DNA from 2 places in the Caldanaerobacter subterraneus subsp. tengcongensis MB4 genome. Region 2 is predicted to be linked to the other one. Evidence: riboswitches for the same ligand, from Rfam matches in the RefSeq annotation. Region 2 holds a riboswitch; the other holds the start of a gene.
What was found. A riboswitch is a leader RNA that binds a small molecule or an ion and turns the genes downstream of it on or off. The one in region 2 is predicted to bind cyclic di-AMP.
Positions count from the first base shown of each region.

Region 1 (11,670 bases), 930 kb from region 2:
TCTTTTTCTTAGCTACAAGCTTCATTAACAAGTCTGGCTCTTCTATGAAATATTTCTTGAGATTTTTTATTTGAATAAAAGTGCCATTTTCCATATCTAACACCCCATCTTTTAGAGGTACTTTATACACCTCACAAATTCTCCATCTGAAACCTCAATTAAAGGAAGTTCAACTTCTTTGCATTCTTCCACTGCTTCTTCACACCGCTCATAAAAAGGACAGCCTTTAGGTGAAAGAGAAGCCAAATCTGGGACATTTCCCGGTATGGCGTAAAGTTTTTCTTTTTTTCGTGTTATTTTAGGTATAGACTTCAAAAGTCCTTTTGTATAAGGATGCTTTGGTTCTCCGATGACCTTGTCTACAGCTCCTTTTTCCACTATTTGCCCAGCGTACATGACAGCTATTTCATCGCAAAACTCTGCCGCCACTGCCAAATCATGAGTTACAAAAATTATGGAGGTGCCGTTTACTTCATTTATTTGCCTCAATAAATCCAAAATTTGCGCCTGAATTGTCACATCAAGTGCAGTTGTAGGCTCGTCAGCCAGAAGTAGTTTAGGATTGCATGAAAGAGCAATAGCAATTATAGCTCTTTGCTGCATACCCCCACTGAACTGATGGGGATATGAGAAATACCTCTTTTCAGGATATGATATCCCGACTTTTTCCATAAGTTCTACTGCCTTTTCATACTCTTTTTTTCTTCTGTCCCTTTCCCTGAGAAAACCTAATATACCTTCTTTTTCAGGCTTTATTATATTGTGAACCCTCAAGGATTCCCTTATCTGCTCTCCTACAGGAAACACCGGATTTAATGTGGTCATTGGGTCTTGAAATATCATGGCTATGTCCTTTCCCCTTATTTCCCTCATCTGAGAAGCCGATTTTTTGAGAAGGTCCTCTCCTTCAAAGAGAATTTCCCCTTCTACAATTTTGCCCGGGTAAGGGACAAGCCTTAAAATAGAAAGCAAAGTCATGCTTTTTCCTGAGCCCGATTCTCCTACCAGGCCTAAAATTTTTCCTCTTTCAAGTGTTAGGTCAATCCCATTTACCGCTTTTACTACTCCCCTGTCTGTCTCAAAAACCACTTTCAAGTTCCTAATCTCAAGCATTTATTCACTTCCTTCCACTTTAAGCCTTGGGTCTAATATATCTCTCAATCCTTCTCCAAAAAGGTTAATACTGAGTACAAGTATCACTAAAGCTATGCCTGGAAGAGTAGATATCCAGTAGGCGTCAAATATGTGGTTCCTTCCAGAGTTTATTAAAGAACCCCATGTAGGAATATCCGGTGGCACACCTAAACCTAAATAGCTCAAAGATGCTTCCATTATTATCATGTATCCCATTCTCAATGTGGCAAGGACAAATATTGACTGGAATATATTAGGCAGAATTTCTGATACAATTATCGCACCATCGCTTCTTCCCAAAGCCTGAGCAGCTTCTACATATTCTTTATTTTTCTCCTCCAAAACTTCACCTCTTACCAGCCTAAAAAATTCCACCCAGCTTTTAAATGTCAGAGCTAAAATCAAATTCCAGAATCCGGGCCCCAAAACTGCCATTACTCCCACCGCAAATATTAAGAAAGGAAAAGAAAGCAAAAAATCAGCAAAGCGCGAAATCACCGTATCAACTGTTCCTCTGTAGTATCCTGCGATTGCTCCTAAGAAAGTCCCAATAGAGGCAGAAATCAAAACAGTCAAAAAGCCAACCAGTATTGATATTCTAGAACCGTATATAATCTGTGTCAGCAAATCCCTTCCTACCTGGTCAGTTCCCAGAGGATGTGCCCACGTTCCTCCACTCCACACAGGGGACAATAGTCTTGCTGAAAGGTCTGAGTATTTAACGCTGTAAGGTGAAATAAAAGGTGCGAATACAGCCATTAAAATATAGGCTATGATTGTAAGCATTCCAATTAAAGCAGTTGGATGCTTTTTTATCTTCCCTAAAAGGCTTAAAAGGTTAGTTATTAAATTTGATTTTTTATAAGATACTTCATAATACTTTGCAGGCACTATTCCATTTTTTATAGTCATTCAAACACCCCCTACAGTTCAATCTTGGGGTCCAGATAAGTGTAGAGTATATCTACCAAAAGATTTGCCATGACAAAAGTGAAGGCGTAAAACATTACGACTCCCTGGACCAGAGGATAATCCCTGTCAAATATCGCAGTCACAACAAGCCTGCCTATTCCAGGCCATCCAAAGACATTCTCAACTATCATATTTCCCCCTAAAAGTGCTCCTACTTCCATGCCTAAAACTGTAACTGTTGGAATCAATGCGTTTCTTACAGCATGCTTAAGTATTACTAATTTCTCAGGCACTCCCTTAGCCCTTGCGAAGACCACATAGTCATTTCTTAAGACCTCCAGCATACTGGACCTCATAACTCTTGCCAAAACAGCTGCTAAAGGAGCTGATAAAGTTAGAGCAGGCAAGAAAAGATGCCTCAAACTGCTCACAAATGCTTCCCAGTCTCCAGCAAGAAGCGAATCAATCGTGTAAAAACCAGTTACCTTAGGTATATAAATTAGAAAATTTATTCTGCCCTGACTCGGAAGTAAATTTAATTTGGCTGAAAAAATTAGAATAAGTATTAATCCCAGCCAGAAAGAAGGCATTGATATTCCTGTAAAAGAGATTGCCATCATAGTTCTGTCAAGCCAGGAATTCTGTTTGACAGCAGATATAATCCCTATGGGGATACCTATTAAAATCCCAAGAGTTAAGGCTGCCAGAGCAAGTTCAATTGTAGCAGGTAGAGTCTCTCTGATAAGTTCAATTACAGGAACTCCTTTTGTTATAGACTTTCCCAAATCTCCCTTTAAAAGATTTGTGAGGAAAATGTAAAGCTGTGTGTATATAGGTTTATCAAGGTTAAACTCCTTTTTTAAAAGCTCTATGTCCTGCTGTGATACCATGCTTTCTTTTCCCATCATTATGTCAACGGGGTCTCCCGGAGTAAATCTCATAAATACAAATACTGTTATGGCTATTGCTAGCATTATAGGAATTGTGTACAAAACTCTCTTTAAAACCTTCGCTTCCCTCATAAAAATTCCCCCATCCACTTTAGAGTAAAAAGGGTCATTAACCCCTTTTTACTCATTAGAAAGCTTCACTCTGTGCATATTTTCTCTACCGTCCATACTCGGCTGCCAGTTTTCTACATTTTTAGTCGCAGCTTCTACAGTTTTCAGAGAATATCCAAACACCCATGGAGCATCGTCATATATTATCTCCTGAGCCTTGTAATAAAGCTCTTTTCTTTTAGCATTGTCTGTCTCTTTTGCCGCTTCGTCTAGGAGCCTATCAACCTCTGGATTGCTGTAGAAAGAATAGTTTCCTCTTTCACCTGTCTTGAGCTTTGGATTTAAGAAATCAAATGGGTCAAGATATGCATTTCCCCAGTCAGTAAGGTACAACTGCCTGGTGCCTTTCTGTATTTCTGACTGCAAAACTCCCCATTCCCAGGTTCTTACAGAAGCTTTTATACCTACTTTTTCAAGCATGTTAACTATAGCCAAAGCTTCCTCTTCTCTAAAAGGCTGAGTATCTATTACAACTTTCAAATCGCGAACTCCAGCCTCTTTTAAAAGCTCTTTTGCCTTGTCAGGATTGTACTCATAGGGCTTTAAATCTGTGTTCGCAGCAAAGGCATAGGGAAGCATTGGCCCTGCAAGTCTCACCCCATAGCCTTTGTAAATTTCTTTTACAATAGAATCCATGTCTATTGCGTAATTTAAAGCCTGCCTTACCTTTTTATTGTCAAAAGGTGGCATTTTATTGTTTATCTCAAGGATGTAGACTCTTGTTCCATCGTTCTCCTTTACCTGTATGTTTGGATTTTTCTTAAGCCTTTCTATCATATCAGGTGGAATGTACTGAACTATATTTACTTCTCCTTTTTCCAAAGCAGCTATTGCAGTAGAGGGCTCAGGTATCATTCTAAATACAACTCTTTTTAGACTTGGAGGACCAACAGGGGGAATGTCTGGAGAACCACCGTAATATCCATCATACCTTTCTAAAACTATCTGCTCATCCAATTTCCCAGATACATATTTAAAAGGTCCTGCTCCTATAGGATGCTTTAAAAATTCCTCGTACCCTACTTCTTCATAATATTTTTTAGGTATTATCTGCTGATGGACTAAAGCCTGAAGTAAAACTGGGAAAGGCTCTTTTAAGATAAATCTAACAGTGTAATCATCAATTTTTTGAACATCCTCCACGGGTCCCATTAAGCCTTTTCTTGGAGAAGTTTTCCCTTCAAGTCCTCCCTCTTTTATTATTCTATTAAATGTAAATACGACATCATCGGCTGTAAGAGGGTCTCCATTTTGAAAAGTTACGCCTTTCCTTATCTTAAATTCCCATTCTGTAGGCGATATAATCTCCCAAGACTCTGCTATTTCAGGGACTACTTTTCCATCGTATGTCCGCGTCACAAGCCCATCAAATATGTTTCTCAAAACTGTCTCAGTCTCTCTATCTCTGTAATCAGCCGGATCCAATGTCACAATGCTGCCCTTATTTAAAGCTATTACAATGGTTCCTCCATCTTTTTCTGAAGTTACTTTCTTAGAAGATGTACATCCCCCTAAAACGAGCAAAAGTGATAAAAGAAGTGCCAAAAGGATAGCAGTTTTTTTCATAATAAAATATACCCCCTTCAAATGTAAATTTATGGTAAGGACGGGGGTATAAAAAGGCCGCCGAAATATCCAGCGGTCCCGGATATTTCTCCTTCCCACGCTTGCGAGGTTAGCTGACGGGCTCGGGTCGAAGGAGTAACCCTACTCTTCCCGTAGGAAGAGATTCGCCCCAAAAGTGTGGGTCCCCCGCCCCTTTTCGGGTTCAGCGATAACGATTAAGTTGTTGATTAAATTGTACCATACTTTTACCAGTTAGTCAAATACAGACTATCCCAACCCGTCCTTTGTGTGATATAATTATCTTGAAAACAAATATAAAAGGAGTAGAAAGTCGTGACAAAGAGCCTTAAACTTCGCACTTTTTTTCTTTTTGTATTTTTTCTAATCCTTTTTTCCATACTTATAGGAAGGCTTGTGTGGATACAGGTTGTAAACGCTGAAAAGCTCTCCCTTGCCGTAGAAAGGCAGACAACAGCAGACATAATAATAAGGCCCCAGAGAGGAAATATCTACGATGTAAACGGCAATATACTCGCCTGCAATGTGCCTGCTGCGGATGTTTACGCCTCTCCAAAATACATAAAAGACCCCGAGAAGGCTTCAGAAGAACTGTCAAAATATTTATCTATCAGCAAAGAAGCCCTCTTCAAGGTTTTATCTAAAAAAGATTTGGAATGGACAGTGCTTGAAAGATTTGTTCCAATGGAAAAAGCTCTATCCATAAAAAAGCTCAACATCCCTGGAATATATGTAGAGGATACTTCTATGAGAAACTATCCAAATGGATCAATGCTTTCGCAGGTCCTGGGGTTTACTGGAGTAGATGGATACGGTCTATATGGCCTTGAATACTCCCTTGACAGGTATTTAAGCGGAGTTCCGGGAAGAGAGATATCTTTAGTAGACAGGGAAGGACACAAAGTAGGAATACCCAGCAAATACTACAAGCCAAAAGAAGGCGAAGACGTAGTTTTGACTGTTGATTCCGTCATTCAGGCTTATACAGAGAGAGCTATTAAAAAAGCTTATGAGAAGTACAAACCAGAAGATGGAATAACTGCAATTGTCATGAATCCAAAGACAGGAGAAATCCTGGCAATGGCAAATCTTCCGGACTTTGACCCAAATGACCCGCAAAAAGTCCCTTCACAGGAATACTGGGCAAATCCAGCTGTATCCAGTATTTACGAACCTGGTTCTGTGTTTAAAGTAATAACAGCAGCAGCGGCGCTGGACTCCGCCGTGGTAACCCCTGAAGAGCAATTCTTTGACCCAGGGTATTATGAAGTGTCCGGCAAAAAAATTAGAAGCTGGACAGTCCTTGGAAACATCACTTTTTCTCAGGCCATAGAAAAGTCCAGCGATACAGTTTTTATACAAGTCGCCGAAAGGTTAGGGTTAGACACTTTTTATAAATACATACAGGCCTTTGGCTTTGGCGCCCCTACAGGCATTGAACTTCCTGGCGAGGCAAGCGGAATGATTTTGCCTAAGGATAAGGTGTATCCTGTTGACTTTGCCACCATGTCCTTTGGACAGGGAATTGCAGTAACCCCCATTCAGATGATTACAGCCTTCTCAGCAGTTATAAACGGCGGAGACCTCATGTACCCACATATTGTAAAATACATTAAAAGTGAAGGCAAAATTGTAAAAGAATTTAAACCCCAAGTAGTGAGGCAGGTAATATCCAAAGAGACTTCTGACACCCTAAGGTACATATTAGAAAAAACAGTGACAGAAGGAACAGGACAATTGGCTCAGGTTCCCGGTTACAGGGTTGGCGGCAAAACTGGCACTACAGAAAATTACCAGAAAGGGAAATACACTGCTTCTTTTGCAGGCTTTGCTCCTGTGGAAAATCCAAAAATAGCGGTTCTTGTCATTGTAAAAAATCCGACGCAAGGTGGACATATGGGAGGAGAAGTAGCTGCTCCAATAGCCCAGGAAATACTGAAAGATACACTCACTTATTATGAAGCAGTGAGAAAATAGCTCACTCGCCTACTTCTTTTTTTATCCCCTCAATGACCTCATAAGCGCTCTTTCCTTCCTTAATCCCTTCCTTTACTCTTTCAATAACGAGGTTATTGACCTTCTCCCACTTATCCCATAGGGGAGGCAGTTCTGTGTATTTCACCGCCTCTTCAATTTTTTTCATCTTCTCCTCGCCAATCTCTATTCCCTTTTTTGTAGGTACATACCCTAATTTTAATACTCCTTCTTGATCTTGTACAATAAATTTTATAAGCCTATATTCCATCTCTAACTTCTTTAAATCTTTGTCTTTTTTTATGCCATACCCGTACACTTTTGGAGAAATTGTCAGAGGTATGCCACTTTCTCCCGTAGGATAAAAAGCCACATCAAACTCAAATAATTTGCCCTTTTTAAACAGATTGCTAAGCTCAGCAATTTTATAACTTTCTTCCACTAATGCAGCTGTATTTTTATATAGAGTAAACTCATCCCACAGTTTTTTTCTATCTCCTTCCAGTGAAACTGGATTTATCACACTGTATCTTCCAGCCATGTCAAGCACTTTTTGAAGTGAGGAAATCGCCTGTGGTCCAAAAAAAGCGTATTTGCCCTTGTCATAAACTTTTCCTCCGTCTAGCATCAAAAAGCCCCAAAGGCTGTAACTGCCATTAAAAAGCGGTATACCCAATCCAAATACAGGTTTTTTATCATCCTTTTCTGTGACCTTTATCATACCATTTAAAAATTCTTCATAATTCCAATATCCTTTTTCAGGCAGGCTTATCTCCTTATCTTCAAATATTTCTCTGTTTATAAAAATCACATTTGTGTACATACCCAAAGGCAGTCCGTATATGTCTTCTTTTAAAGACAGGGCTTTTAATACCTCTTCATTGTATTCACTTTTCTCTTCTTTTGATACAAAATTTGTAATAGGTTGTAAAAAATCCTTGTATAACCGCACAAGCTCCAGATTAACTGGAAATACATCCGGAAGAACTCCTTTTGAAAAGGCCTCTTTTAACCTTTCTATTCCATCCCCCTCTGAAATAGGCTCAAAATCTATCACAACACCAGGATATTTATTCTGGAAAGCCTGTATCTTCTTTTTTATAAATTCAAATCCTGATGTATCCTCATCAAAAGGGTGAGGAAAATCCCAAAAGGTTATTATGCCTTTGAAACTTTCTTCTATCTTTCTCTCTTCTAATTCCGCCTTTTTTTGAGAATTCATATAAAAAGGCCAGTAGGCTAAAAACAAAAAAATCAAAAGGTATAAAAACCAGGTAAAGGCCTTTTTCACATCATATCACCTCATAATAAACTATATTCTCTCACCGCCTTATAAATAACTAAAAAGGCAGGGAGATTTTCCCCTGCCCTTTTATTCATATCTTCAATCCTGCTTTTTTCCAGTCCTCTTTGAATCTTTCAATTCCTATATCTGTGAGAGGATGCTTAATCATCTGCATGAGCACTTTGTAAGGAACTGTAGCAATATGGGCTCCCAGTTTTGCTGCCTCTAAAACGTGTATAGGATGTCTCACGCTGGCAGTTATTATTTCTGCCTGTATATCATAGTTTGTGAATATAGTTACTATATCCTCAATTATCTGCATCCCATCCGTATTTATGTCGTCCAGTCTCCCTACAAATGGACTCACATAGGTAGCACCAGCGCGAGCTGCGAGAAGCGCCTGATTTGCTGAAAAAATCAATGTCACATTTGTCTTAATTCCTTCTTTAGAAAGGATGTTAACAGCTTTCAGGCCCTCTGCCGTCATGGGTATTTTTATGACTATGTTTTTATGTATCTTTGCAAGCTCTCTTGCTTCTTTCACCATCCCTTCATGGTCATCGCTTATAACCTCTGCGCTTATGGGCCCGTCCACAATCTCTGCTATCTCCCTTATTACTTCTTTAAAATCCCTTCCCTCTTTGGCAACAAGCGACGGATTTGTAGTAACCCCAGATATCACTCCTAGAGAATAAGCCTCTTTTATCTCCTCTATATTTGCAGTGTCAAGAAAGAATTTCATATTTTCATCCCTCCGCAGTTTAATTTAACTTTACCTTTATTATATAACTAACTTTCAAAAATTAAAAGCTTAAAGTCAAAAGGAAAAGCACAATGTAGAAAAATTTTATTTTACAGGGTATAATATTGTTAATACAATTGTTGAGGGGGGATTTAAATGAAGTACAGCCTTTCGGCAGACCATCACATATTTGCCTTTTCTAAGGAAAATAAGCCTGCCATTTCCGTGAAGAGCGGAGATGAATTAGAAGTTGAAACAATGGACTGCTTCTCCAATCAAATTCAATCTAATGAGGACAAACTCGATGAGATGGACTGGAACAGAGTAAACCCCGCCACAGGTCCAATTTTTGTGGAAGGCGCAAAAGAAGGAGATGTACTTAAAGTTAAAATCAAGAAAATTGAAGTAGCAGAAAAAGGCGTTCTGGCAACAGGAAAAGGTCTAGGCGTATTGGGAAATTTAATGGAAGGCCTGTATTCCAAAGTAGTAGATATAAAGGATGGAAAGGTAATATTTAATGAAAAACTAGCTCTTCCTGTAAAGCCAATGATAGGAGTAATAGGAGTTGCCCCAAAGGAAGGAAGCATTAACTGCGGAACGCCAGGGTCCCACGGTGGAAACATGGACACCACTTTAATAGCAGAAGGAGCAGAAGTCTACTTTCCTGTATTTGTAGAAGGAGCTTTGCTTGCTCTAGGGGACTTACACGCTTTAATGGGAGATGGAGAAGTAGGCGTTTCAGGCGTAGAAGTTGCTGGAAAAGTGCTTTTAGAAGTGGAAGTCATAAAGGGATTGAATCTCAAAAATCCTGTTGTGAAAACTGCTGAAGTAACAGCTACTATAGCTTCAGCCGAATCTTTAGACAAAGCAGTGGAAATAGCCGTACACGATATGGCAGAACTTTTTAAAAAGCACACAGACCTTTCTACCGAAGGAATAGCCACTCTCTTTAGCATAACAGGAAATGCACAAATATCACAGGTGGTTGACCCACTAAAAACAGCTCGTTTTAGCCTCCCCAACTGGATACTGGAATCCTACGGCATAAGATTCTGAGGAGAGAAAGAAGATGATAGCAGAAGAAATAGTAAAACTAGAAAATGTTACTAAAAAGCTTGGAAGAAGGCTAACACTGGAGGATATAAATTTTGAAGTAAAAGAAGGAGAAAAAGTATGTATACTTGGACCAAAAAAATCTGGAAAAACAGCTCTTGTAGAAATAATTCTGGGAATCTTAAAACCGGATGCAGGCTCTGTGTCTGTTTTAGGAACTGACCCTTACACTAATTCTTCTTCTCTTTTGGGTCAAGCAAGCGTTTATTATGAAAAAAACTCTTTTCCCCTCCACTGGAGAGTCAAACAGGTAATAAATTTTAAAAAACAACTCTGGGGTGAAGAAAATTCTCAACACATATTTGCCGCACTGGATATTTCAAATATGAAAAATACCACTGTAGGAAAACTAAGTGAAGAAGAAAGGGCAAAACTTAATCTCTTTTTCGCCTTGACTGAAAAAGCCAAACTTATAATCCTAGATGACCCATGGGCAAATAGCTTAAATTTCGATTTGGAAAATATAATAAAAAACTTCCCTCACACCTCTTTTATAATTACTTCTAAAACTCCAGAACCTGTATATGATATAGCCGATAGAATATACATACTTCATGAAGGGAAGATTAAAAAATCTATCGCAAAACAAGACTACTCATCGCTAGAAAAATTAAAAAGTCTGTACAGTCAGTATGCGCCTGAAGACTAAATATGAGGGAGTGTATGAGGTGAAAATAAGGGCTGATGCATTAAAATTTGTCTTTTCAACCACCCTCTCTTCTGAAATAAGAAGATTTTCTTCTATCTTTCAGGTTTTTCTCCTGATACTCATTGGGTTTTATGCAGGAGCAAAGGGAGAAAAAATATACCCTGACTTTGAAACTCTGTGGAAAATGCTCTCTTCTGGTATGGCTCTCTATCTGGCGACTCTTTTCTGGGAAGGGGCAGCTTTAAGGGAAAGACAATCCGGCTGGATTAGGCTTATGCTATCTTTTGGCGTATCTCCTCACGAGGTGTGGATAGGAAAAAGCTTTGCATCTTTGCTCCTTGGAAGTATATCTTATATTGCAATACTAATAAGCTTTCTAACAGGATACAAGTTAAATCCTACATGGGGATTAGTTCCTCTACCTTGGGCACCACTGTTTTTAGGTTTTTTTATAATAATTTCCCTCACCCTTTTTCTGTGCGCTGTTGGACTTTCTGTGGCAGGTACATCAATGGCTTTTACAATAAGCTATACGCTTTTCTTTGGCCTTTTATTTGGGCTTTACATAAGCTTCAAAAGGTCAGAAAGCATTTTGCTGATCTTCTTACTTTTCCTTCTGCTCTTTCTTTTCTCTTTTCTTGTAGCGAAAAGATTTGAAAAAGAAAAAATGGCATTTATATACTAAAAAGGGAAGCCCGCTTTGTTGGGCTTCCCTTTGCTTTTACTTTTGATTCTCTTTCCCAATATAGTATCCTGTACCTTCCTTGGAATGCTTGTATCCATAGCTAAAGTAGATGATAAGGCCTATTATAAGCCACACAGTGAATCTTATAAACGTCACAACAGGAAGGCTTGCAATTAACGCAAGAGAACCGATTATTCCAATAGGTCCAATCACCCATATAGCTGGAACCTTGAATATCCTCTTCCTCTCTGGATCTGTATACCTCATCACCATTACGCTTATGGTAACTAGTGTAAAGGCAGTGAGGCCCCCTATATTAGCAAGCTCTGCCAGTTCGCTTATTGAGAGAAAACCTGCAAATATTATGGCAGCTGTATAAATCACATAAGCAGCATTTCTTGGAACTCTGCGAGTAGGATGCACAAAAGCAAACCATTCAGGCAGCAATCCATCGCGCCCCATAGCAAAGAGTATGCGGCTAGCACTCAAAGAGTTGCCCAGCATGGTAGCGATGAGTCCAAATAGCACGCT
Region 1 is NC_003869.1:1,848,514-1,860,183, forward strand. Features, by position in the region: gene TTE_RS09155 (ABC transporter ATP-binding protein) at 1-94, opposite strand, end outside; gene TTE_RS09160 (ABC transporter ATP-binding protein) at 112-1,113, opposite strand; gene TTE_RS09165 (ABC transporter permease) at 1,114-2,046, opposite strand; gene TTE_RS09170 (ABC transporter permease) at 2,058-3,068, opposite strand; gene TTE_RS09175 (ABC transporter substrate-binding protein) at 3,117-4,673, opposite strand; cyclic di-AMP (ydaO/yuaA leader) riboswitch at 4,757-4,891, opposite strand; gene TTE_RS09180 (peptidoglycan D,D-transpeptidase FtsI family protein) at 5,007-6,668, shown strand; gene TTE_RS09185 (ABC transporter substrate-binding protein) at 6,670-7,956, opposite strand; gene fsa (fructose-6-phosphate aldolase) at 8,042-8,692, opposite strand; gene TTE_RS09195 (acetamidase/formamidase family protein) at 8,849-9,748, shown strand; gene TTE_RS09200 (ATP-binding cassette domain-containing protein) at 9,762-10,454, shown strand; gene TTE_RS09205 (hypothetical protein) at 10,474-11,139, shown strand; gene TTE_RS09210 (amino acid permease) at 11,176-11,670, opposite strand, start outside.
Region 1: another riboswitch for cyclic di-AMP. It lies ahead of TTE_RS09175 (ABC transporter substrate-binding protein); the one in region 2 lies ahead of TTE_RS04435 (NAD/NADP-dependent octopine/nopaline dehydrogenase family protein).

Region 2 (11,670 bases):
TGCCTTTTTGAAAGTTTAGTCCTGTCAGGAGCCAAAACCATGGACACATGGGCAAATTGGGGCAATGGCACTCCTAACGCTTCGTAGATGAGTATCTGCTTGGGGGTGTTAGAAAGATGCTCTTCCGCCCTTATAATATGGGTAATTCCCATCTGGTAGTCATCCACGACTGTAGCGAAATTGTAAGTCGGCATCCCATCTGACTTCATTATTATAAAGTCATCAATTGTAGAATTGTCAAACTCAACATCTCCCCTTATTATGTCATGGACGACAGTTTTTCCTTCTCTCGGCGTTTTCAAGCGTATGACAGGCTTCTTACCCTCTTTGAGGTAATTCTCTATCTGTTCTTTTGTCAAATTCCTGCACTTTCCTGTGTACATAAAAGGCCTGCCTTCTCTTTCCGCCTGCTTTCTCATCTCTTCCAGCTCTTCTTTTGTGCAGAAACAATAATAGGCTTTCCCCTCTTCAAGCAGTTTATTTGCAAACTTCCTATATTCATCCAATCTCTGGGACTGATATATAGGCCCTTCATCCCAATCAATTCCCAGCCACTGAAGTCCTTCTAGTATTCCCCTCATAGATTCTTCTGTAGACCTTTCTAAATCTGTGTCATCAACCCTTAAAATAAATTTGCCGCCGTGATGCCTGGCAAAAAGCCAGTTAAAAAGCGCTGTTCTCGCTCCACCTATGTGCAAACTACCCGTAGGACTTGGCGCAAATCTCACTCTGACTTCGCTCATCATCTCACCTTCTTCTATAGGTTTAAACTATTTTTGATTATACTTTAACTGATTTATTTTTTCAAGAAAATAAAAATGTGGTATAATTGGTATATGTAAAATTTTTTAAAGGAGCTGTTTTTTATGAAGGACATAGCCATAGCCTTATTAAAAGAAAGAGGAGTTAACCTAGAAGATATGGCTGTTTTAGTCTTAGACCTTCAGAAAAAGTATTACGAAGATTTAACGATTGAAGAGTGCATAGAAAACCTTCATCACGTGCTGGAAAAAAGAGAAGTACAAAACGCAATACTTACAGGAATAGCTCTGGACAAATTGGCTGAACAAGACCTCTTAGAGGAACCTCTTCTATCCATCCTAAAAAGAGATGAACCTTTATACGGTATTGATGAAATTCTTGCTTTGGGCATAACAAATGTGTACGGTTCTATTGGACTCACAAACTTTGGATATTTGGATAAAGTCAAGCCGGGAATAATTGGCAAATTAAATGCAGAAAAAGAAAAAAGGTGCAACACCTTTATAGACGACTTGGTAGCCGCAATAGTAGCTGCCGCATGCGCCAGAATAGCCCACTCAAGAAAAAGCAGTCTCCCCTCTGACTAATCAGAAAGAGGGGAGCTTTTTTAAGCTTTCTCATTTCTTCAGCAAAATCTTTACATATCCATCTTCTGTTGAAACCTGCTTTAACTTCCAACCTTCTAAAGGTATATTAAAATTTAATCTGGTATCATAACCTTCTATTAGCTTTTCAAGAAAGCTCCCTTCAATCAAAATCCCCTGAACATTTATGGACATAAACTTAAGCTTTATCTTGTCATCTTCTATTTCAAAATTCCCTTTCGCAAGGTATTTTCCTTCTTCTTTTACTTCAAATCCCTCTTTTTTAAAAACTACTTCCACATTCTTTAACCTTTCATCAAAGGACTGCACAAGCTCTGTCACATCTTTGTCATAAAAAGAAGCTTCAGCACTGAAAAAAGAAAACTTTAGATCTTTAGGCTGGAGATTTCCCCACGGAAGCTTAGAAATACTGCTCAGCAAAAAATCTAGAGAAGAAAGAGAAGAACTTGTGTTTTCCACTATCTCCAATATTTTCTGATAATTGGATAACTTCTTCCTTATCTCCTCTAAAATTTTATCTTTGTTGGCTCTTAAGTCCTCTATTTTCTTTATTACCTTCTTCTCTTCTTCCTGCTTTTTTAAAAGTTCTTCCTTCTTAAGGGTAAGCTGCTTTTCCTCTTCTTTTTTGTACTTTACCAGATTATACAAGTTCTCGAGCTTGTCATAATAGTAGTTTGTGATTATATCAACATAAATCAGCCTGTGAAGAAGTTCGCTCGCATTATCTGCCATCAGCAAAAGAGATAAAATCGCATTAGTCCCTGACATGTACAAAAACCTAAACCAGGTCTTTATAGTATCCTTTTCTTTATCTATCTCTTCGGAAGTTCTGTTAATTTCTTCTGTCTTTTCTTTTATGCTCTCATTCAGCTCTTCAATTTCATCAGAAATTTCTTCTAACGCTTTTTCTGACTTGAGTTTTTCAACATCTAATTTAAGTATTTCCAAAATTACTTCCTGCTCTTTCTGTTTTAGCTGGTAAAATTCTCCCACTTCCCCTTCTTGACCTTTTACCATGAGTAAACTAAACACAAAAAAAATTGCAATTGCAAGCGAAATTACCCTTTTCATAGCACCCCTCATTTATATGTAATTTTTTGTTCCATATGGAACTAAATTCTATTCATTTAATCCACTGTAATTTTGTCTTTTATCTGTTCAAACATCTTAGGCCCAATCCTGGGCACGTTCATTATGTCTTCAATTTTTTTGAAAGGCCCTTTAGTCTCTCTGAACTCTATAATCCTTTCTGCTGTCACAGGGCCAATGCCAGGTAAAGTCTGGAGCTCTTCTTTTGTAGCAGTATTTATGTTTACTTTTTTAGCGCCATCAATCCCTGAAGCAAAAGAAGTGTCTACCTTCTCCCCCTTTTTAGGCACCTTTATCATCTGTTCATCCTTTACCTTCTGAGCTAAATTAATATTGGACAAATCAGCTTCTTCAAGCACCCCTCCTGCTTTTTCTATAGCATCTATCACCCTCTCTCCTTCTTTCATTATGTAAACTCCCGGATTTTTCACTTCACCGGTGACATAAACCTTTATTTCAACAGGCTTCTGCTCCTGCAACTGCTCAGCTTGCATATTATCCTGAGAAGTATTTATAACAAAGTCAGCTTTTAATTTATAGTTTTTGTATATCACATAGCCAGAAAAAAGCAGTATTATAGACAAGATGGCAATGATGGCATATTGCTGTCTTTTGGTAAATTGTACCATAAAACCACCTCATTTTGCAAGCTCCTTTATTTATTTCTACGTCCATTAAAAAATTCCTTTTTATTTTTATCATTTTTTTGGTATACTTTAAGTATGACAACATGATGGGGGCATAAAAATGGCGAAGAAAATAATTGCTTTACTTATAATAATTGTTTTTGCTTTTCTCTCAGTCCCAGCGCATGCAGAAACTCCACAACCTCCAGAAATTGTCGGACCTACAGCGGTATTGATGGACTTCACTACAGGACAGGTACTGTATGACAAAAACATGCACAAAAGGATGTATCCAGCAAGCACTACAAAAATCCTAACTGCAATTATTGCCTTGGAAAAGGGAAAGCTAGACGATGTTGTCACCTGTAGTGAAAATGTGACTAAAATTGAGGGGAATTCAATATTTTTATCTCCAGGAGAGCAACTCACACTTGAGCAGCTGCTTTACGCTTTAATGCTGGAATCTGCAAATGATGCTGCAATAGCAATTGCAGAGCATATAGGTGGGAGCGTAGAAAATTTTGCCAAAATGATGAATGAAAAAGCGAGAGAAATAGGCGCTTACAACAGCCATTTTGTAAATCCGAACGGGTTGCCCGATGAAAACCATTATTCCACACCTTATGATATGGCACAAATTGCAAGATACGCCATGCAAAATGCTGAATTTAGAAAAATTGTAAGCACTCTGCATTATCAAATTCCTCCGACAAATAAGTTCGACAAACCAAGAGACTTATGGATAAGCAATCGCTTACTTAAACCTTCCCGCTTCCACTATGAAGGAGCAGATGGAGTAAAAACGGGCTACACTGTTGCTGCAGGACAAGTGTTGGTGGCTTCCGCAACCCGAGATGGGCACAGGCTCATCTCTGTTATAATGGGAGATGAAGGCATAAACATTTGGACAGACACTATAAAGCTTTTGGATTACGGTTTTCAAAACTTTTCTCTTGTAAAAGTAACGCAAAAGGACGAAGTGATAACTTCTATAGAACTTGGGAAAGGCGGATTTAAGCTTCCTTTAATTGCGCAAAAGGACTTTTATTATGAAGTGCCCAAAGGTAAAGAAAATTCTATAAAAACAGAAGTTGTGCTTAAAGAAGACATAAAAGCTCCCATTCAAAAAGGTGAAGTCCTGGGGTATATAAAGTACACACTTGACGGAAAGGAGATAGGGACAAACCCGCTAATTGCCTCAGAAGATGTGTATAAAAACTTCTTGGGGAATTACTATAATGAAAAGGAAAAAAATCCTATTGTACATCCTCTAAAATTGATCTTTGGCATAGCTTCTTTTAGCATGGCATTTTTACTCTGGAGAAGGCAAAGAATAAGGCAAAGAAAAAAATTTATATTTTCTAAGTATTAAAAAGGAGGGCAGTACCCTCCTTTTTGAGTGTTTTTTTACCGAATATAAAAGCCAAACCTGCCAAGATATCAACCTCCTTTTGCAAAAATAAAAGGGCGCAAGAAGAGAATCTGCGCCCTTCTTCTTGTTAATTCAATTTACACAAAGAAATGCTCTTTTTTGTACTCTCTCAAGATTTTTTCTACCCTTTCTTCCTCTGGTATTATTCTGTGCTTCTCATAGTCATAAGCATAACATGCTCCATCTATCACTTTTGTCTGAAGAGCGCCTTTGGCGTATTTATTGCCTTTTAAGTGAGGTGCATCTAAAAGACCTATTTCTATAGCTGTTGCCAAAACATCTGGGTCAGACCAGGGATCTTCGCTGTGTGGCGCTATTTCTTTTATAGCCTCAAGCAAAATCCTTGCCTCTTTTTTGAGCTGTTCTTTCCTCTTTATCACATCTTCGTCTTTAGTCAAGTCCGGCATTCCAAACATAGTATTTTTTATCACAGCTTTTACTATTTTTACGCTTTCAATTATGTCCTCAGGCGTTGCTGCGTGGTGAGCTTCACAATATCCAACTACGTGATATATGTGGGGTTTAATAGCCATAGACAAATACGCGCTAGAAGCGAGCTGCCCTTTTGCTTCTAAAAGGTCAGAAGGAAAGCTTGCAAGACCTGCTCTTGCTTGCCTTATCACTCTGAAGTTTTCATCTTCTAAGTCCTCTATAAGTTCTATTTTTGCAAGCATTTTTGCCAAGTCCATTTTAGGTGAAATGGAAGCTGGAACATTGAACATAAATTGTGCTACATAATCCCTAACTCCCATTTTCTTTGCGTTATATGCCGCGAGGAAAGCAGTTACAACTCCTATAACATCATGAGCATCTCTCAGACTCCAGTGATGAGCTTCATTTACTTCTACAGGCACTCCTCTCTCTGCATGCCACTTCATCAACTGCTGATTTTCCCTTATAGAAGTCCTTACATCCCTTGGGCCTCTCCCATCGAGCACATTGTACCAGCTCAATGGTATAGCAGCCCAAGCATTCTTTATAGTCCTTAAAAGCATTTCAGCCATCTTGAAAACATCATTGGTTCCGCTGTAGCACCTCAAAAGCGGATAATTGCCTCTTCTTGAAGCTTCGTATATGCGTATTAAATCCACTTCTTTTCTTATAGGAACTCCTCCTGCTCCATCCAGAGCTGGGTCGTATTTTTTATCGAAGAAGTGCTCTTGCGCATTCTGGTCAGGAGCTATGGAAATTACGTCCAAAACTTCCGCCTCAGCTATTCTTTTGACACCCTCTATCGTATCCTCCAATGAAGGCAGTCCAAAATGGTGTCTTATGATGGGATAGGGGAATTTATCCTCAATCCTTCCAATCAGAGTATCTGCAAAGACTCTTTTTTGAGAAGTTGCAGTTTTCCCTCTTAAGAAATTGATAGTCTCCTCGTCTCCTTTTGTGCCGTCAAAAACTGCAGAAAATATCCCTGACTTTCTCGCAACTTCTGCATTAGGCTCTGTTCCCCCAAACACCCACTTGATCTCCTTTAAATTATTCTTTTCTATCTTATCTTTAAGTTCTTTTAGCAAGTTCTCCAAAGCTTGTGGCGTAAGTCTGTAACTCACCCCTACAATTTCAGGTTGATACTCTTTTACAGCCTCAATCAATTTATCTATTGGGACAGCAGGCCCCAAAAACACCGTCTCATAACCCTGCTGTTCTGCAAACCTCAAAAAATTGTACACTCCAGCAACATGGACACAATTTCCAATTGAACCAGCCACGATAAGCTTTCTCATGCTGTCGCAACCTCCTTTCTCTTCCCTTCTACTAGTTCTATGATCTCCTTAGGCGACATCCCACGTATTCCCAATTTATCGGCAGTTCTCCCTATTTCCCAGTAATCTTTTCCATGCATCACGGATGCCAGATGTATTATCGCGTCAATTGTGGGCGTTTTTACACCTATTTCTTTCCCAATAGAAGAGATAGGCACAAGGCTCATAGGAACATCTTCAAAAATATACCTGCAATTTACAGTATCAGGAGCCATAAGCCCTATATAAGCTTTTGTGTTCTGTATAGCTTCATAAAGCGTATCCCCATCGGCATTGTAACTTTCTTTAAGCCATCTTTTAGCAGAGATAGTTTTCACGCCTAAAGCCTTTGCCACCATCATTCTCTCATTGTCAATCTTTTCAAGGATTTTGGCGACAGAAGGCGAAATCCCTTCTCTATAGTACTCAAAATTTCCCTTGGTAGTCTCAATCCGAGCAGCATTTAAAAGCGTTGGAGCGGGATGGAAAATTGCTCCAAAATTGTTGAAGCTGGTTTCTAACACGTTCTCAGCAGCTACAAACTGTGGAAAAGCGATATTGAGAATTTCCACTACTTCTTCCGTTTTATCTTTAGGAATTGCCGCAACTGATACTATGTCTTTAATCTTGTATATTTTAGCTTTCCCATTAGAAGACCTGCAGGCATAGATAAAAGTATCAGTTTCAGCAATAACAACCTCTAAATCACTTCTCTTTTTAAGTATGTTGTAAACTTCCAATGCTCCCCCTGTTCTTCCGGGATTTAATACCACTATCTGGCCTCTTTGCAAGTAGGGCAAAAGCTCTTCTGCAATCATGGCGTGGGCAGACGCAGGCACAGCAACTAGTATCATATCCACATCTTTTACGGCTTTGCTTATATCGTCAGTCACAAGATTCAGTTTCCCAAATCCTTCAACTTCTCCTTCTAGCTCTATACCGCCTCTTTGTATTATTGGAATCAATTTTTCATAAGTTCTATTGTATAAATTTACTTTAAACCCTTTTAAAGCGAGATGTCCTGCAATTGCCTGCCCCCCGTTCCCCGCCCCGATTACAGCAAAATAAGGCATTTTCATGCCCATACACCCCCTTTTTAAAGAAATGAAAAAGCTATAGAAGGACTTCTATAGCTTTATCTTCGGTGCCAAAAAAGACAATAAGACACCTTACATGCTATCATATCCTTCTCTTTCAACGCTTACGGGGTTAGCTGACGGGTTCGGGTCGAAAGATAACCCTACCATCTTTTAAAAGATGGATTCACCCCAAAAGAGTGGGTCCCCCGCTTCTTAACGAATTCAGCGTTTAGCATGTTATTCAATTATACAAAAGCCCGTTTTTATTATATCATAAAATAAAATGTTTGTAAAGTAAAATAAAGGAAGCAAGCGTCAGTATTTGCCAAAATCTTCTCCTACTCTTATTTCATCCAGATAGTTGTAAATAGTGTATCTGGACACGCACAAAATTTTTGCCACATAGTCTACAGCACCTCTTATAAGGAATGTGCCCTTTGCATCCAGCATCTTAACTATCTGCACCTTCTCCTCTTTTGTCATGAAATTTACGGGTTTACCAAAACTCTCCAGTGTTGTGTTCACTATGCTCTCCAAAACATCACTAACACTGCCTGTATAGGATTCCTTGTTTTCCTCTGAAGGCTCTGATATTTCGCAGAATTCTGACAAAGTATTTTTTACAAGAATAAACTCTGATATGTCTATATTTATTGTCAAACACCCTACAGGTCTTCCATTTTCGTCTTTTATAAAAATAGCAGAAGATTTTAATATCTTCCCATCTCTAGACTTGTTCTTAAAATTGATCATGTCTTCTAAACTGTCTGATTTTAATGCCTTTTGAATGACATCAGGCAAAGGGCTTCCTTTTTCTCGCCCGGTAACGTGGCCATTGGCAATAGCAATTATCGGGCTTTGAGGTGATGAAAGGTCGTGAAGAGCCACTTCGCAATTTTTCCCAAATGTGTTCGCAATGCTTTCTACCATAGGAACAATGCTTTTTAACAGTGGATGAGTACCCATCGGATTGAATCCCCCTATTATACCAGATTGTGTGCGGATGTGAAAAAAGAAATGATTAAAAATTTATTAACGTTATTATACATGCCTTATAGCCTATTGTCAAGCACTATCTCTTTAGCATCCGCCCACAATCTCTCAAGGCTGTAAAATTCTCTTGCTTCCTGCTGAAAAATGTGAACTACTACGTCCTCATAGTCCATCAAAATCCACTCAGACGCAAAGTCTTTCTCCACATGGTCCACAAATATACCTTCTTCTCCTAATTTTTTCTCCACCTCATCCGCCAACGCCTGCACATGAGTACTAGATGTACCAGTAGCTATTATGAAATAATCTGCAATGGTAGTAAGTTCGCCAATGTACAAAATTTTCACATCAAAGGCCTTTTTTTCATCTAAAACCCTGCAAATTTTATAAACCTTCTCTTTTGCCTCTATCACTAAATCACCCCTCTAAGCTTACATTTTTCCCTAAAATTATGGTTATATCAGCATCGCTTTTTTTCTGGTAGTCCTCTACTATCACAGCATTTTTAAGAAGCTTCTTGAGCTCATTTGCAACCTTTTTATTCTCACTTCTTAAAATTATCTGAGTAGTATCATAAGAAGCTCCATTCACATTTCCCACGCGAACCACATCAAAGCCCTGCTGTTTTAAAATTTCCGCCACTTTCCCTGCAGCTCCAGGAATGCCACACCCATTTAATACTTCTATTTTAACAGACTGATTTAATTCCCCTTTTTGTAAATCTGACATGAATTTTTTTATCTCCTCTGAATCTACAACATAGTAAGCTATGCCATTTATATATTCAGGGTTTCCAGGCAGTGTAGCAGTAATTATGTCATTTTTACTAACTTTTGCAGCGTACTCGGCGTATTTGACCATCAGAGAAGGGGGAATATTAGTCTCCACATATTGATTGACCGTCCTTAAGAGCTGAGGCAATTTCAAAAGAATAGAAGGGCTTTTAATTTTGTCTAAAGCCGCCAACAAAAATTCCCTCTGGACCTTTACCCTCTCTAAATCCTGCTCAGCATAACCATGTCTAAACCTCACCAACTGCAAAGCCTCTTCTCCATCCAAATGCTGCCACCCTTTTTTCAGGTGAATGTGCAAATTCCCTGCATAATCGTCATAATTCATGTCTATAGGAACATTCATTTCCACACCGCCTATAGCGTCCACAAGCTTTTTAAAACCTTCATAGTCAATTTTCACATAGTAGCTGATGTCTTCTCCAATAAGCTGTGATACTTCTTCCATGGCAAGTTTAGGCCCGCCAATTGGATAGGCTGCGTTTATTTTTTGAACCCCATGGCCGGGAATTGTGACCATGGTATCTCTCGGAATGGACAAAATATACCCCTTTTGCGTATTGACATTGTAGGAAATGACCATCATAGTATCTGACCTATGAGGGTCATCAGGAGAAGTCTCGTCAATCCCCAAAATTAGCACTTTTAGCTCCTCAGGGTTCTTTTTATCCTCCTTAGTTGGAAGGTTCATCAAGCTCGCATCAGAGGGATTTAAAGACTTCAAGTATATATAAGCTCCAGTCCCCAAGCTGAGTACCAAAAGTCCCAAAAATAGAGCGAAAATTTTAAAAAACCTCCTCATGTTTCTCCTCTCCCAATTTTAAAAGAATGTCGTTTCTTCCGCTCACGGTTTTCTCATAAAGTATCATATTTCTCTTTATCACATAGCATATAGTGCTGTCATAAGCTCTTAAAACAGCTAAATCTAAATCCTTCCAAGAAAGTTCCCTTAATTCCTCCACCCCTTCAAAATCCCTATTTGGCTCTATATAGTCTGCTAAAAATATAATCTTGTCTAAAAGAGACATGTTAACATCTCCTGTAGTGTGAAGAGCAATCGCTCTTTTTATCTCCTCATCTGTCACTCCAAACAATTCTTGAGCCAGATAAGCCCCAACAGGTCCGTGCAATAAAAAAGGCACTTTAAGAAGAACCTCATCTACGAAAATTCCGTACTTGTAAGCCATCTTTACAAGCTCTTCATCAGAAAAGCCCTTTGCACAGTCATGCAGAAGCCCTGCCACCCTAGCTTTTTCAACATCCACTCCGTATTTCTCAGCAAGCTTTACAGCTGTTTCCATAACCCCAACAGAATGGATATACCTTTCTTCATCCAGCATTTCTTTTAGTTTTTCTTTCATCCATTCAATGTCATACCTCATCTTGAGTCATCCTCTTTATAAAGCTTGTATTTCTGGATGTACCTTTCTACTGGCTCCGGCAGAAGGTACTTTATAGGTCTACCCTTTGCCACTCTTTCCCTTATATCAGTAGAAGAAATTGCTAAAGAAGGAACTGTAACTTTGTAAATCACATCTCCATAAAGCTTTCTTATCTTGTCAAGCTCTTGGTCAATCTTATTCCCTTCAATGCCAGGACGGGTTGCGGCTACAAAATAACACAGCCTCAAAAGCTCGTCCGCATTTTTCCAAGTGAGAATCTCTAATACAGCATCTGCCCCTGTTATAAAGTAAAACAGGGTTTTTTCTCCATACATTTTCTTAAACTCTTTTATAGTGTCAATTGTGTAGGTGTAGCCTTCTCTGTCTATTTCAATCGAAGAAACTTCAAAAAATGGATTTGTTATAGTAGCCAAAATAGTCATCAAATACCTGTGTTTTTTGTCCGTCACTTTCCTCTTCACTTTATGAGGAGGATTGCCAGCAGGTACAAAAATTACCTTATCCAGCTTAAATTCATCCCTTACAGCTTCCGCTGTGACCAAATGGCCATAATGTATAGGGTCAAATGTGCCTCCCATTATACCAAGCCTGAGCTCCCTTTCCAATTTATATCCCCCTGCTTTTTTAATGTATACTTACATTATACATTAAAAAAGTGAAAATGCACAACTTGAAGTTTTTACTCGTAATACTCGAACTCAAAATCCCTCACATTTATGACGTCCCCGCTTTTAAAACCCTTCTCCTTAAGAGCATCTATTACCCCACTTTTTCTAAGGAGAATTTCAAAATACCTCAGAGAATGTTCATCCTGTAAATTTATCCTCTTTAAAAGCTTGTCAATCTTACTTCCCTTTAGATAATAAGTGTTTCCTTTGACTTCTACCTCCAGGGTTTCCTCTTCCTCAGGCGGGTTATAGACTATTACCTCAGGGACTTCCTCTATTTTTTCGGCAGGAATAGAAGACAAAATCTCAATAGTCTTGTCAAGAAGAGCATCAAGCCCTTCTTTTGTAAGAGCCGATATGGGATATACCTCATATCCTCTTTTCTTTATCTCCTCTTCAAATCTAGGATATTTTTCTTTCCCCTCAGGCAAATCCATCTTATTTGCTGCGACAATCTGAGGCAAAGTCACAAGC
Region 2 is NC_003869.1:923,167-934,836, reverse strand. Features, by position in the region: gene gltX (glutamate--tRNA ligase) at 1-743, opposite strand, end outside; gene TTE_RS04460 (phosphatidylglycerophosphatase A family protein) at 867-1,349, shown strand; gene TTE_RS04455 (coiled-coil domain-containing protein) at 1,380-2,438, opposite strand; gene TTE_RS04450 (helix-hairpin-helix domain-containing protein) at 2,495-3,085, opposite strand; gene TTE_RS04445 (D-alanyl-D-alanine carboxypeptidase family protein) at 3,204-4,454, shown strand; gene TTE_RS04440 (cobalamin-dependent protein) at 4,592-6,244, opposite strand; gene TTE_RS04435 (NAD/NADP-dependent octopine/nopaline dehydrogenase family protein) at 6,241-7,341, opposite strand; cyclic di-AMP (ydaO/yuaA leader) riboswitch at 7,445-7,579, opposite strand; gene TTE_RS04430 (helix-turn-helix transcriptional regulator) at 7,657-8,307, opposite strand; gene rsfS (ribosome silencing factor) at 8,394-8,747, opposite strand; gene TTE_RS04420 (LCP family protein) at 8,752-9,927, opposite strand; gene yqeK (bis(5'-nucleosyl)-tetraphosphatase (symmetrical) YqeK) at 9,911-10,507, opposite strand; gene nadD (nicotinate-nucleotide adenylyltransferase) at 10,504-11,133, opposite strand; gene obgE (GTPase ObgE) at 11,208-11,670, opposite strand, start outside.